Linked DNA regions of Aromatoleum aromaticum EbN1. The protein of the gene in region 3 interacts with the protein of the main gene of each other region in a pairwise test. Links are inferred from orthologs where the notes say so. Each region holds a gene or a part of one and is shown on either strand. Other genes may lie near its edges.

Region 1 (4,661 bases), 3.9 Mb from region 3 along the record:
GGCGCGTCTGGCGGGCGATGCGATCGGCGACGCGCTGCAGCGGATCGGGCGCGTCGTTGAAATTCTTCAGGTCGTTCTGCACTTCCTGCATGAACGCGTGGAAATGCACGCGGCGCTTGCGCCGGTACGGCACTGCGTCGAAAAAGCAGTCCATCAGGAAGCTCTTGCCGCGTCCGACACCGCCCCAGAAATAGACGTTGCGCGGTAACCGCGGCCGGACGAGGAGCTTGCGCAGCGTTCCGCGGCGCGCGGCCTTGAATCCGATCAGGTCGGTATAGAGCTGCTGCAGGCGCTGCACGGCGGCGCGCTGCTCGGGGTCGGACTTGTAGCCGCGGACCTTGAGCTGCGCCTCGTAGGCATCGAGCATTCCGTGCTGGGCGACTTTGAGAACACGATGGGGCATGGTGGCACTGAAAAAAGCGATGTTCGGAAACGAAATCAGGGGTGGCCAGGATATCCCGCGCCACCCCTGTCCTGCGGCAGGCCGACGATCAGAAGTGCAACGGCCGCTTGTCCACCGCCAGCGCCGCTTCATGCACGACTTCCGACAGCGTCGGGTGAGCGTGGCAGATGCGCGCCAGGTCTTCCGCGGCGCCGCCGAACTCCATCGCGACGACGGCCTCGGAGATCAGCTCCGACGCATTGGCACCGATGATATGCACGCCGAGGATGCGATCGGTGTCGGCGTCGGCGAGCATCTTGACGAAGCCGGTCGGATCGCCGGAACCCAGCGCGCGCCCGTTCGCCATGAACGGAATCTTGCCGGCACGGTAGGCAACGCCTTCGGCTTTGAGCTGCTGCTCGCTCTTGCCGACCCAGGCGATCTCGGGCGACGTGTAGATGACGCCGGGGACGGTGTCCAGATTCGCGTGGCCGGCTTGGCCCGCGATGATCTCGGCGACCATGACCGCCTCTTCCATCGCCTTGTGGGCGAGCATCGGGCCGCGCACGACGTCGCCGACAGCGTAGACGTTCGGCAGGTTCGTGCGGCAGTGCCCGTCGACGACGATCTGGCCCCGATCGCTGACGTCCAGCCCGACCGTGCTCGCGTTCAGGCCCTCGGTGTTCGGAACGCGGCCGACCGAGACGATCAGCCGCTCGCATTCGAGCCTCGCTTCCTTGCCGTCCTTGCCGGTGTAGGCGAGCGACACGCCGTCCGCGCCGACCTTGGTCTCGCCGATCGTCACGCCAGTCCGGATATCCAGCCCCTGCTTGGTGAAGACTTTCAGCGCTTCCTTCGCGACGTCCATATCGGCGAAAGGCATGAAGTCCGGCAGCGCTTCGAGGACCGTCACTTCCGCGCCGAGGCGGCGCCACACCGAGCCCATCTCGAGGCCGATGACACCTGCGCCGATCACACCGAGCTTCTTCGGCACCGAATCGAAATCGAGCGCGCCGACGTTGTCGCAGACGATCCTGTTGTCGACCGGGATGCCCGGCAAGTGACGGGGCTTCGAGCCGGTCGCGATGATGACGTGCCTGGCTTCAACGGTTTCTGCGCCGACCCTGACGACATATCCTGCCGGCCCGTTGCCTTCGAAGCTGCCGTGCCCGGCGAGGAAAGTGACCTTGTTCTTCTTGAACAGGCCTTTGATGCCGCTGGTGAGCTGGTCGACGACCTTGTTCTTGCGGCCGATCATCACCGGCACGTCGATGCTCACCTTGCCCTCGAGCCTGATGCCCTGGGTCGGAAACGCATGCTCGGCTTCCTCGAACAGGTGCGAGGTGTGCAGCAGCGCTTTCGACGGGATGCAGCCGACGTTCAGGCAGGTGCCGCCGAGGCGCGGCTCGCCTTTCGGATCGGCATAAGGGTTGGACTCCGCGCACGCGGTCTTGAAGCCCAGTTGTGCAGCGCGGATCGCTGCGACGTATCCGCCCGGTCCGCCACCGATGACGAGGACGTCGAATTGCTTGTCAGCCATTATTCACTCCGGAAAAAGGGAACAGCGTGGCCCGCCGGCACGATGAAGCTGCCGTGCCGGTGCGCCACACAGCCGGTCGATCAGACGTCGAGGATCAGGCGCGCCGGATCTTCCAGCGCTTCCTTCATCGCCACCAGGCCGAGCACCGCTTCGCGGCCGTCGATGATGCGGTGGTCGTAGGACAGCGCCAGGTAGTTGATCGGGCGGATGACGATCTGGCCGTTCTCGACGACCGGACGGTCCTTGGTGGCGTGGATGCCGAGGATCGCGGACTGCGGCGGGTTGATGATCGGCGTCGACAGCATCGAGCCGAACACCCCGCCGTTCGAGATCGAGAACGTGCCGCCGGTGAGCTCTTCGAGCGACAGCTTGCCGTCCTTCGCCTTCTGGCCGTACTCGGCGATCTTCTTCTCGATGTCGGCGATCGACATCTGGTCGGCGTCACGAATGATCGGCACGACGAGACCGCGGGGGCTGCCGACGGCGATGCCGATGTCGATGTAGCCGTGATAGACGATGTCGTTGCCATCGACCGACGCGTTGATGATCGGATATTTCTTCAGCGCGGCGACCGCGGCCTTGACGAAGAAACCCATGAAGCCCAGGCGCACGCCGTGCGCCTTCTCGAACTTCTCGCCGTACTGCTTGCGCAGCGCCATCACCGGCGCCATGTTGACTTCGTTGAACGTCGTCAGGATCGCGTTTTCGTTCTTCGACTGGATCAGGCGCTCGGCGATGCGCGCGCGCAGGCGCGTCATCGGTACGCGCTCTTCGGCCCGATCGCCACCTCGAACTGCCGCCGCGACCGGCGCAGCAGCGCGCGGCTGGGCGGCAACCGCGTCTTCCTTCGTGACGCGACCGCCGCGGCCGGTGCCGGAAACGTCGCCGGCAGCGACGCCCTTCTCCTCGAGGATCTTGCGTGCAGCGGGGCTCGGCGCTCCGCCGGTTGTCGCCGCCGCCACTGCCGGGGCCGGCGCGGCCACGGCCTGGACCGCCTCGGCGGGCTTGGCCCCGGCCGGCGCTTTCGCTTCGGTGTCGATCTGGGCGATCAGGTCGCCGCTGGTCACGTTCTCGCCGTCGGCCTTGACGATCTTCACCAGCACGCCATCGGCCGGTGCCGGGGTTTCCAGCACGACCTTGTCGGTTTCGATATCGATGAGGTTCTCGTCGCGCGACACCGCGTCGCCTTCCTTCTTGTGCCACGATACCAGCGTGGCTTCGGATACGGATTCCGACAGTTGCGGCACTTTCACTTCAATCAGCATGAATTTCTCTCCCCGTGTTGTCCGGTATTGTTCGGCGTTATGAGTTGAATCAGTCCTGAAGCGGGCCGAAGGCGTTCTCGATGACCGCTTTTTGCTGCGCGTTGTGCTTCGCGTAGTAGCCGACCGCAGGCGATGCGGCTGCCGGACGCGACACCAGCAGAAGCTTGCGCTTCGATCCGAGCACATTCACGAGGTGCTGGCGCGATGCGAGCCAGTACCAGGCGCCCTGGTTGCGCGGCTCCTCCTGTGCCCACACGACTTCCCGGGCATTCGGGAACTGATCGACGGCGGCGCCGAAGGCAGCGGCCGGGAACGGATAGAGCTGCTCGATCCGCACCAGCGCGGTGTCCTTGATGTTGTTCTCGCGTCGATAGGCGAGCAGCTCGTAGTAGAGCTTGCCCTGGCACAGCACCACCCGCTTGACCTTCTTCGGGTCGAGCGCCTCCGTTTCGCCGATGACGGTGCGGAATTTCCCGTCTTCCAGTTCGGCCAGCGTCGAAGTGGCTTCCTTGTGGCGCAGCAGCGACTTCGGCGTGATGATCACCAGCGGCTTCCTGACCTTGCGCAGCATCTGCCGGCGCAGCAGGTGGAAGATCTGCGCAGGGGTCGTTGGCACGCAGATCTGCCAGTTGTTCTCGGCGGCGTTGTTCATGAAGCGCTCGATCCGGGCCGACGAGTGCTCCGGACCCTGGCCTTCGTAGCCGTGCGGCAGCATCAGCGTCAGCCCGCACAGGCGGCCCCACTTCGCTTCGCCGGAGCAGATGAACTGGTCGAGCACGACCTGGGCGCCGTTGACGAAGTCGCCGAACTGGGCTTCCCAGACGACAAGCTCGTTCGGCTCGGCGGTCGCGTAGCCGTACTCGAACGCGAGGACCGCCTCTTCCGACAGCACCGAATCGAAGATCTGCAGCGCGGCCTGGCCGTCCTGGATATGCTTCAGCGGCACGTAGGTGCCCTGGTCCCAGCGCTCGCGCTTCTGGTCGTGCAGCACTGCGTGGCGGTGGAAGAACGTGCCGCGGCCGACGTCCTCGCCGGAGATGCGCACGCCGAACCCTTGCGCGAGCAGGCTCGCGTAGGCGAGGTTCTCGCCCATCCCCCAGTCGAGTGGCAGATCGCCCTGGCCCATCGCGATGCGGTCTTCGAGGATCTTCCTGACCCGCGGGTGCACGTTGAAGCCTTCGGGCAGCGTCGTCAGGCGCTCGGACAGGCGCTTGAGTTCGGTCAGCGGGATGGCGGTCTCGCCTTCATCGGTGTAGGACTGGCCGATGTAGGGCGTCCAGTCGACGGCGTACTGGCGGTTATGGCCGGACAGCACCGGGTTGTACAGCAACTGCCCCTTGTCCAGGTGTTCGCGGAAGTCCTTGATCATCTTTTCCGGCTCGCCAGGCGCGCATGTCCCTTCGGTCACCAGCCGGTCGGCATACAGCTTGCGCGTGCCGGGGTGGCTGGCGATCTTGCGGTACATCAGCGGCTG
Region 2 (4,643 bases), 2.5 Mb from region 3 along the record:
CCGGGCATCGCAGCGGATCGGGCTCGGCGCCCGCATGACGGCGGCTTCATGCGACAGCCGCTGACGCCACCTTTGACGAGGCGAAAGTTTAGCGCAGCCGCCCAGCCTTGGGCAGAGGGATGTCAGGGCAAACCGGCATGGCGGCGCGCGCCATCTTCTGGCTTGGTGTTCCGGCGCGGCGTCGGCGTACATCGACACGTAACCGTGGACATTTTTTGGCACAATCGCGTGGCAGCCCAACCAGGAAAACCAAGATGCGACGCGTGGTGTTCAATCAGAAAGGCGGAGTCGGCAAGTCGACCATTACCTGCAACCTCGCGGCGATCAGCGCCCACGAGGGCAGGCGTACGCTGGTCGTCGACCTCGACCCGCAAGGCAACTCGACCCAGTATCTGCTCGGCCGCTCCAGCGGAGAGGTCGACACGACGCTGGCGGATTTCTTCGACCAGACGCTCAACTTCAAGCTGAACCCGAAAAAGACGAGCGAGTTCATCGTCCCGAGTCCTTTCGAAGGGCTCGACGTGATGCCTTCGCACCCTGGGCTCGAAGATCTGCAGGGCAAGCTCGAGTCCCGCTACAAGATCTACAAGCTGCGCGATGCGCTCGAGGAGTTGGCCGGCCGCTACGACTGCATCTACATCGACACGCCGCCGGCGCTCAATTTCTACACCCGCTCCGCGCTGATCGCCGCGGAGGGCTGCCTGATTCCGTTCGACTGCGACGAGTTTTCCCGCCGCGCGCTGTACTCGCTGTTGGAAAACGTGCAGGAAATCCGCAGCGACCACAATCGCGACCTGCAGGTCGAAGGAATCGTCGTCAACCAGTTCCAGGCCCGTGCCGCACTGCCGCAAAAAGTCGTCCAGGAACTGATCGACGAAGGCCTGTCGGTGCTGACGCCCTATTTGTCCGCGTCCGTGAAGATCAAGGAATCCCACGAGCAGGCGCGGCCGATGATCCATCTCGACGCGAAGCACAAGCTCACGCAGGAGTACGTTGCGCTGCACGACTCGCTGGCGCGCAAATACGGCGTCTGACGACGGCGCGGCCCGCCGGCATCGCGCGCGACCGAAGTCACGCGGGATCGAGCTTCGCGACCGCGAGCATCAGCCACTTGACGCCGGCGGCGCCGAAGTTGATCTGGAGTCGGGCGTCCGAGCCGCTGCCTTCGGCGGCGACGATCACGCCCTGGCCGAACTTGGCGTGGGTGACCAGCTGACCCACACGCAAGCCGCCCAGATCGCGGCTGCGCGAAACCGGTTGTTCCGGCGCCTTCGCCACCACGCCGCCGCGCGACGGCTGATAGTAGCCGCCGAACCCGCTGCGCACCGCGCTCGTGCGCGGATTCGGCGGTGACAGCCACTTCGTGAGTTCCTCCGGAATTTCCTCGAGAAAGCGCGAACGCAGGTTGTAGCGCGTCTGCCCGTGCAGCATGCGACTCTGCGCGAACGACAGGTAAAGCCGCTGGCGTGCCCGCGTCACCGCTACATACATCAGCCGCCGCTCCTCCTCCAGCCCTTCCGTCTCCATGATGCTGTTCTCGTGCGGAAACAGCCCTTCCTCGAGGCCCGACAGGAAAACCGCATCGAATTCCAGCCCTTTCGATGAATGCACCGTCATCAACTGCACCGCGTCGCTGCCGGCATCGGCCTGGTGCTCCCCGGCCTCGAGCGATGCGTGCGCAAGAAAGTCGGCGAGCAGCGCATGCGCCATGTCCTGCGCATCGGCCTGCACGCCTGCTTCGGCAACGAAATTCGCTGCTGCATTGATCAGTTCATCGAGGTTTTCGAGCCGCTCCTGGCCTTCCTTCTCGTTGCGGAAATGATTGCGCAAGCCCGACACATCGAGCACATGGTCGACGAGTTCCGGCAGCGGCAGCTTTGCGGTGTCGCGCCGCAGGTCTTCGACCAGGCGCACGAACTGGGCCAGCACGGTGCCCGGCTTCCCCGCCACATGCGGCACTGCCGCGTACAGGCTGCTGTTCCATGTGCGCGCCGCATCCTGCAGCGCCTCGATCGAACGGGCGCCAATGCCGCGCGTCGGAAAATTGACGACGCGGCTGAACGCGGTGTCGTCGTCCGGATTGGCGATCAGGCGCAGGTACGCGAGCGCATGCTTGATTTCCTGCCGCTCGAAGAAACGCAGGCCGCCGTAGACGCGGTAGGAAATGCCGCTGGAAAAGAGCTGGTGCTCCAGGACGCGCGACTGCGCGTTCGAGCGATACAGCAGCGCGATGCCGGAACGGCTCATGCCGTCGCGCACCAGCGACTGGATTTCGTCGACGATCCAGCGCGCCTCGTCCAGGTCGCCGCAGGCCTCGAACACGCGGATCGGCTCGCCGGCGCCGCGTTCGGTCCACAGATTCTTGCCGAGACGGCCGGCGTTATGCCGGATGATCGCGTTCGCGGCATCGAGGATGTTGCCGTGCGAACGGTAATTCTGCTCGAGGCGGATAACGTTGGCGACGTGAAACTCGCGCTCGAAATCGCGCATGTTGCCGACGTCGGCGCCGCGGAAACGATAGATCGACTGGTCGTCGTCGCCGACGCAGAACAGCTTCGCTGCGCCGTCGCGACCCGTGTCGGCAAGCAGCTTCAGCCAGCGGTACTGGAGCCGATTCGTGTCCTGGAATTCGTCCACGAGGATGTGGCGGAAACGCTGCTGGTAATGCTTGCGGATCGGCTCATTGCGCTCCAGCAGCTCGTAAGTGCGCAACAGCAGCTCGGCAAAATCCACGACAGACTCGCGCTGGCACTGCGACTCGTACTCGATGTACAGCTCGACCCGGCGGCGCGTGTAATCGTCCCAAGCTTCGACGGCATGGGGACGCAGCCCGGCTTCTTTCTGGCCGTTGATGAAATGCTGCAGTTCGCGCGGCGGGAATTTCTCGTCGTCGACGTTCAGCGCCTTCAGGAGCCGCTTGATCGCGGCGAGCTGGTCGCCCGAATCGAGGATCTGGAACAGTTGGGGCAGGCCGGCGTCGCGGTGGTGAGCGCGCAACAAACGGTTGCAGAGTCCGTGAAACGTGCCGATCCACATGCCGCGCGCCGACCGGTTGAAGCTCAGCGGCAGCATCGCGGACAGGCGCGCGAGCAGTTCCTTTGCCGCCTTGTTCGTGAAAGTGACGGCCAGGACACCTTGCGGATCGACCTGCCCGGTCTGCACGAGCCACGCGATGCGCGTCGTCAGGACGCGGGTCTTGCCGGAACCGGCGCCGGCCAGGACCAGCGCGTGTTGCGGCGGCAAGGTAACGGCCTGGAGTTGTTCGGGATTGAGGTTGGCGAGCAGATCGGACATTCGGTTTTCTCTTGGGGCACAGCGAATTTTAACCGGGACGCGAGGGAAACTTCGGGCTCGCTCGGAATCGCGATCGCGACAACGTAAAAAATGGCACTGTTGCATCGGCACAACAACGACGTTGATTTGCCCCGGACGATCCTTTAGTTTGAAATTGTGCAACGCAGCATCCGTTTGCGTTTTATCAAGGAATTACCTCCTTGAGCGGCGCAGAATTCGCGAAATTTTTGTATGTTGCACCGCATTAACAGCGCCTCGAACGGTGGACTTACAAGGTCTGTCCCGGCGCAAAAGCCGACAAGGCCGACAAGCTCACAGGAGAACCAATCATGAAGACACCCAAGCTCTTGCCCTGGCATGCGCGCAAAGCCGGCATCCCGATCGAACGGGCCACCACCCTCTGGCATGAAGCGGTGCGCGAAGCCACCGTGGCGACCGGATGGGTCGGCAATGCCGAGTACTGGGGCGAAGCGATGAATGCCTTCCTCCGTCTGCTCGAAGAAGAAAAGGAGCACTTCTGCGCGCCGTGCGTCACCCCGTTCGTGCGCAGCCAGAATCGTCTCTGGCGTCTGCCGCTGACCGCGATGGAAGACCTCGTGTCGGCTGTCTCGGCCAGTTGGCAACGTTATTCGGCCATCGCCCGCAAGGCTGCGTAAGCACTCCGATCCGGTCCGGGCGGCAGCACGACCCCGGGACGCGTCCCGGGCGCCTCAAAGCCTCGAGGCATTCGCGTTTTCAAAGCATTTTCTGCCGGATTTCCCGCAATCCGGCGCGCAACCCGGGCAGCGCCGGCTTCGCGATATACTTGCGTGTTTTCCACGCACCCACGCCAGCCCCCCATGCAGGACAAATACACTCCCGCCGCAGTCGAAGCCACCGCCCAGCAGCACTGGGAAAGCACGCAGGCATTCAAAGTCGCCGAGGACGCCGGCAAGCCCAAGTATTACTGCCTGAGCATGTTCCCGTACCCGTCGGGGAAGCTGCACATGGGGCACGTGCGCAACTACACGATCGGCGACGTCCTCGCGCGCTACCACCGCATGCGCGGCTTCAACGTACTGCAGCCGATGGGCTGGGACGCGTTCGGCATGCCGGCGGAAAACGCCGCGATCCAGAACAACGTGCCGCCGGCGAAGTGGACCTACGCGAACATCGACTACATGAAGACGCAGTTGAAGCGTCTCGGTTTCGCGCTCGACTGGTCGCGCGAACTCGCCACCTGCAAGCCGGATTACTACCGTTGGGAACAGTGGCTGTTCACCCGCCTGTACCAGAAAGGGCTGATCTACAAGAAGCTCGGTACGGTGAACTGGGACCCCGTCGACGAGACGGTGCTCGCAAACGAGCAG
Region 3 (4,621 bases):
CCTTGCGACTCCGGTCGCCGGCCACCGCTTCGAGCAGGAGGCGAAAGTGCTGCGCCAGATGCTCGCGAGCGATGCGGCGTTCTATGTCGTCGACGTGCGCGATCCGGTCCTCGCGAAGCACCGCGACGAGCTGACGATCCTCGGCAGCTGCGCGATCCCGCTGCTGCCGGTGCTGAACTTCGTGCGCGATTCGGCCGCCAACGAATCGTCGTGGCGCGAGGCGCTCGCGCGGCTCGGACTGCATGCGATCGTGCGCTTCGATACGGTCGCGCCGGAGCGCGACGGCGAGCGGCGCCTGTACGAGAAGCTCGCGACGCTCGTCGACGTCCATCGTCCGGCGCTCGAACGCCTCGTCGCGTGCCGTGAGCGCGAGGCGCGGACCCGGCATGACGCTGCGCTGAGTCTCGTTGCCGAACTGCTGGTCGACGTCGCCGCGGCGCGGGTCGCCGTCGCGACTGAAGCGCAGGCGATCGAGCACGCGGTCGTGACGCTGCACGAGCATGTGCGGCGGCGCGAGCAGGCTTGCGTCGACGCGTTGCTCGCGCTCTACCGGTTCCGCTCGGACGATGTCGATGCGGGCGATCTGCCGCTGCTTGACGGGCGCTGGGAGAACGATCTCTTCAACCCGGAGACCTTCCGTGCGATGGGCGTGCGGCTCGGCACCGGCGCGGCGGCGGGAGCGGCCGCCGGAGTCGGCATCGACCTGATGCTCGGCGGACTGACGCTCGGCACCGCTGCTGCGCTCGGAGCGCTCGCCGGCGGAGGCTGGCAGGCGGTGCGGCAGTTCGGCGACCGCGTGGTCGAGAAACTGCGCGGGCAGCGCGAGCTCAGCGTAGACGACGCGATCCTGAGGCTGCTCGCCTTGCGCCAGCTGCGCCTCATCGACGCGCTCGAAACCCGCGGCCACGCCGCGATGGCGCCGATCCGGCTGGTCGACCCGCAACTGCGGCAATGGCGCGAAGGGCCGATCCCGGAGCCCTTGCTGCGGGCGCGTGCCCATCAGGAATGGTCGGAACTTTTCGGCGCTGGGCAGGCGGACGATGCGCGACAGGAAGCAGTCGATACGCTGGCGCAATCGTTTTCGGAAGCAGCAACAGCGACCGCCTGAAGGCGGGGAAAAGCATCCTGCAGTCGGCCGCTGCCCCGGCCTTTTTTCGATGGCCGAGGCCGGATGAAACAGGGGCGCCGCAGCGCCCCGTGCTTGCTCCGTGAAGCGGTCGAGCCTATTTTTTGCGCATCGGCGGGATGTCGGTGCAGCTACCGTGCGCGACTTCGCCGGCGAGGCCGATGGTCTCGCCCAAGGTCGGGTGCGGATGGATCGTCCTGCCGATGTCGACCGCGTCCGCGCCCATCTCGATCGCGAGGCACACTTCGCCGATCATGTCGCCTGCAGACGGGCCGACGATCGCGCCGCCGATGATGCGATGCGTTTCGGCGTCGAAGATGAGCTTCGTGAAGCCGTAGTCGGCGCCGTTCGCGATCGCGCGTCCCGAAGCTGCCCACGGGAACTTGGCGGTCTCGACCTTGCGGCCTTCCTTCTTCGCCTGCTCTTCGGTGAATCCGACCCACGCGACTTCCGGGTGCGTGTAGGCGACGCTTGGGATCACGGTCGCGTCGAACGCCGACCGGGCGAGCTCCGACTTGCCTTGTGTCTCGCCGGCGGCGACTTCGGCCGCGACGTGCCCCTCGTGCACCGCCTTGTGTGCGAGCATCGGGTTGCCATTGACGTCGCCGATCGCGAAGATGTGCGGCACGTTCGTGCGCATCTGCGCATCGACTTCGATGAAGCCGCGGTCGGTGACGACCACCCCTGCCCTGTCGGCGCCGATCTTCTTGCCGTTCGGGCTGCGGCCGGCCGCCTGCAGGATCATGTCGTAGCGCTGCGGGCCCTGCGGAGCCTTTTCGCCTTCGAACGTCACCCACAGGCCGTCGTCCTTCGCCTCGACGGCGACGGTCTTCGTCTTCAGCATGATGTTGTCGAAGCGCTGCGCATTCTGCTTCTCCCACACCTTGACCGCGTCGCGGTCCGGGCCCTGCATCAGCGCGTCGAGCATCTCGACGACATCGACGCGGGTACCGAGCGTCGAATAGACAGTCGCCATCTCGAGGCCGATGATGCCGCCGCCGATGACGAGCATCTTCGCGGGCGCCTTGCCGTCGGAAGTGCGCAGCTCGAGCGCGCCGGTCGAGTCGACGATGCGCGGATCCTTCGGGATGAACGGCAGATGCACCGCGGCCGAGCCGGCGGCGATGATGCATTGCTTGAAGCGCACGACTTTCTTCTCGCCGGTCTTGTCCTGACCGCTGCCGGAGCTCAGCTCGACTTCGAGATGGTTCGCGTCGAGGAAAGTGCCGAGGCCGCGCACGACCTCGACCTTGCGGCCTTTGGCCATGCCGGCGAGGCCGGCGGTGAGCTTGCCGACGACCTTGTCCTTGTGCGCGCGCAGCGCGTCGAGGTCGACTTCGGGCTTCGCGAACTTGATGCCGGCCACGGCCATGTGCTCGGCTTCGTCCATGACCTGGGCGACGTGCAGCAGCGCTTTCGACGGAATGCAACCGACGTTCAGGCACACGCCGCCGAGCGTGGCGTAGCGCTCGACGATGACCGTCTTGAGGCCGAGGTCGGCCGCGCGGAACGCTGCTGAGTAGCCGCCGGGGCCGGCGCCGAGTACGAGCATGTCGCACTCGAGGTCGACGGAGCCCGCGTAGGCACCCGATTTCGCGGCAGTCTGCGCCGGTGCCGCCGCTGAGGGGGATGGGGACGCCGCAGGCGCTGCAGCGGCCGGAACGGGCTTCGCCTCGCCGGCCCCCGCCGGTGCGGCCCCTGCGCCCTGCGGCTCGACTTTCAGCAGCACCGCGCCTTCGCCGACGCGGTCGCCGACCTTGACGAGGACTTCACGGATGACGCCCTCGGCCGACGACGGCACATCCATCGTCGCCTTGTCGGATTCCAGCGTGCAGATCGACTCATCGACCTTGATCGAGTCGCCCGGCTTCACGAACAGCTCGATGACGGGGACGTCGGAGAAATCCCCGATGTCCGGGACTTTCACTTCAACGATCTGGCTCATGTCACGGCCTCCTTACAGCATGACCCGACGGAAGTCGGACAAGAGTTGGGCGAGATAGACGTTGAAGCGCGTCGCGAGCGCCCCGTCGATGACCCGATGATCGGCAGTCAGCGACATCGGCAAGGTTAGACGCGGCACGAACTGCTTGCCGTCCCATATCGGCTTCATGGCCGACTTGTTGACACCGAGGATCGCGACTTCGGGCGCGTTCACGATCGGCGCGAAGTAGGTGCCACCGATGCCGCCGAGGCTAGAGATCGTGAAGCACGCGCCGGACATGTCGGCCGGACCGAGTTTGCCGTCGCGTGCCTTCTTCGCGAGTTCGCCCGATTCGGCGGCGATCTCGAACACGCTCTTTCGGTCGGCGTTCTTGATGACCGGCACGACGAGCCCGTTCGGCGTGTCGGCGGCGAACGCGATGTTGAAGTACTTCTTGTAGACCAGGCTCATTTCACCACCGCTCGCGTCGAGCGAGGTGTTGAACTCCGGGAACTGCTGCAGCGCGCGCACCGAAGCCTTGATGATGAACGCGAGCATCGTCAGCTTCTTGCCGGACTTCTCGTTTTCCTTGTTGATCGCGACGCGGAAAGCTTCGAGGTCGGTGATGTCGGCGTCCTCGTGGTACGTGACCGCCGGGATCATCACCCAGTTGCGCGCGAGGTTCTGGCCGGAGATCTTCTTGATCCGCGACAGCGGCTTGGTTTCAATCTCGCCGAACTTCGAGAAATCTACTTTCGGCCACGGCAGCAGATCGAGCCCGCCGCCAAGACTCACGCCCGCGCCGGCCGCAGCCGCCTTGCCCGGGACGATGCCGGTCTGCATCGCACCTTTGACGAACGCGGTGACATCCTCCCGAACAACGCGGCCTTTCGGTCCGGTCGCGCGGACCTGGGCGAGATCGACGCCGAGTTCGCGACCGTAGGCACGCACGGACGGGCTCGCATGCACCCTGCCGCCGAGGGCCACTGCGGACGGGGCGCCGGCCTGGCCCGCCGCAGGGGCGGACAGCTTCGACTGCTCGAACGCCTCGGGCGCATCGGCGGGCGTCGCGTCGGCGGCTGCGATGCGGGCGGTAGCGGGCGTTGCAGCGGGAGCGGGGGCGGTAGCCGCACCAGCGGCGCTGTCAACGACGATCAGCACTGCGCCTTCGGAAACCCGGTCGCCGACTTTTATTTTCACTTCCCTGACAACGCCGGCGGCCGATGACGGCACATCCATCGTCGCCTTGTCCGATTCGAGCGTCGCGATCGAGTCCTCGACCTTGATCGTGTCGCCGACCTTGACGAACAGCTCGATCACCGGGACGTCCGAGAAGTCGCCGATGTCCGGGACTCTCACTTCGGTGCTGCCTCCGGTTGCGGCGGGGGCGGAGGTCGGGGTTGGGGTCGGGGCCGACGCAGTTGCGGCGGAGGCGGCCGAGGGGGCGGACGCTTCCGACTGTTCCAACGCCGCGCCGGAACTCGCAGGGGTCGCCTGCGCCGCCGCGTTGCCGGCGGCTTCCGGTGCAGCGGTGTTTTCGGCGCCGGCTGCCTCGACCTTGATCAGCACCT

Evidence for each region.
Region 1: the proteins of lpdA (region 3) and odhB interact in binary tests that used the Escherichia coli proteins (3 or more experiments, as listed by UniProt). The link is inferred for Aromatoleum aromaticum EbN1 from one-to-one orthologs.
Region 2: the proteins of lpdA (region 3) and EBN1_RS12370 interact in binary tests that used the Escherichia coli proteins (3 or more experiments, as listed by UniProt). The link is inferred for Aromatoleum aromaticum EbN1 from one-to-one orthologs.

The regions. Positions count from the first base shown.
Region 1 is NC_006513.1:3,965,148-3,969,808, forward strand. Bases 1,096-4,057 are described here. They hold odhB (2-oxoglutarate dehydrogenase complex dihydrolipoyllysine-residue succinyltransferase), read right to left. Parts: upstream 3,188-4,057; coding sequence 2,003-3,187; downstream 1,096-2,002. Other genes in these bases: lpdA (dihydrolipoyl dehydrogenase), read right to left, coding at 1,096-1,922; EBN1_RS18940 (2-oxoglutarate dehydrogenase E1 component), read right to left, coding at 3,237-4,057. In the rest of the region: cell division protein ZapE, read right to left, coding at 1-403; more of lpdA, read right to left, coding at 492-1,095; more of EBN1_RS18940, read right to left, coding at 4,058-4,661. UniProt on the Escherichia coli protein: E2 component of the 2-oxoglutarate dehydrogenase (OGDH) complex which catalyzes the second step in the conversion of 2-oxoglutarate to succinyl-CoA and CO(2).
Region 2 is NC_006513.1:2,595,554-2,600,196, reverse strand. What follows is about bases 684-3,627. They hold EBN1_RS12370 (UvrD-helicase domain-containing protein), read right to left. Parts: upstream 3,295-3,627; coding sequence 1,072-3,294; downstream 684-1,071. Other genes in these bases: EBN1_RS12365 (hypothetical protein), read left to right, coding at 3,624-3,627; EBN1_RS12375 (ParA family protein), read left to right, coding at 684-1,034. Also shown: more of EBN1_RS12375, read left to right, coding at 255-683; more of EBN1_RS12365, read left to right, coding at 3,628-3,950; leuS (leucine--tRNA ligase), read left to right, coding at 4,134-4,643. UniProt on the Escherichia coli protein: A helicase with DNA-dependent ATPase activity. Unwinds DNA duplexes with 3'-5' polarity. Translocates on single-stranded DNA with 3'-5' polarity. Initiates unwinding more efficiently from a nicked substrate than double-stranded DNA.
Region 3 is NC_006513.1:70,429-75,049, reverse strand. The notes cover bases 648-3,569. They hold lpdA (dihydrolipoyl dehydrogenase), read right to left. Parts: upstream 3,072-3,569; coding sequence 1,224-3,071; downstream 648-1,223. Other genes in these bases: aceF (dihydrolipoyllysine-residue acetyltransferase), read right to left, coding at 3,084-3,569; EBN1_RS00405 (DUF3482 domain-containing protein), read left to right, coding at 648-1,108. Also shown: more of EBN1_RS00405, read left to right, coding at 1-647; more of aceF, read right to left, coding at 3,570-4,621. UniProt on the Escherichia coli protein: Lipoamide dehydrogenase is a component of the glycine cleavage system as well as of the alpha-ketoacid dehydrogenase complexes.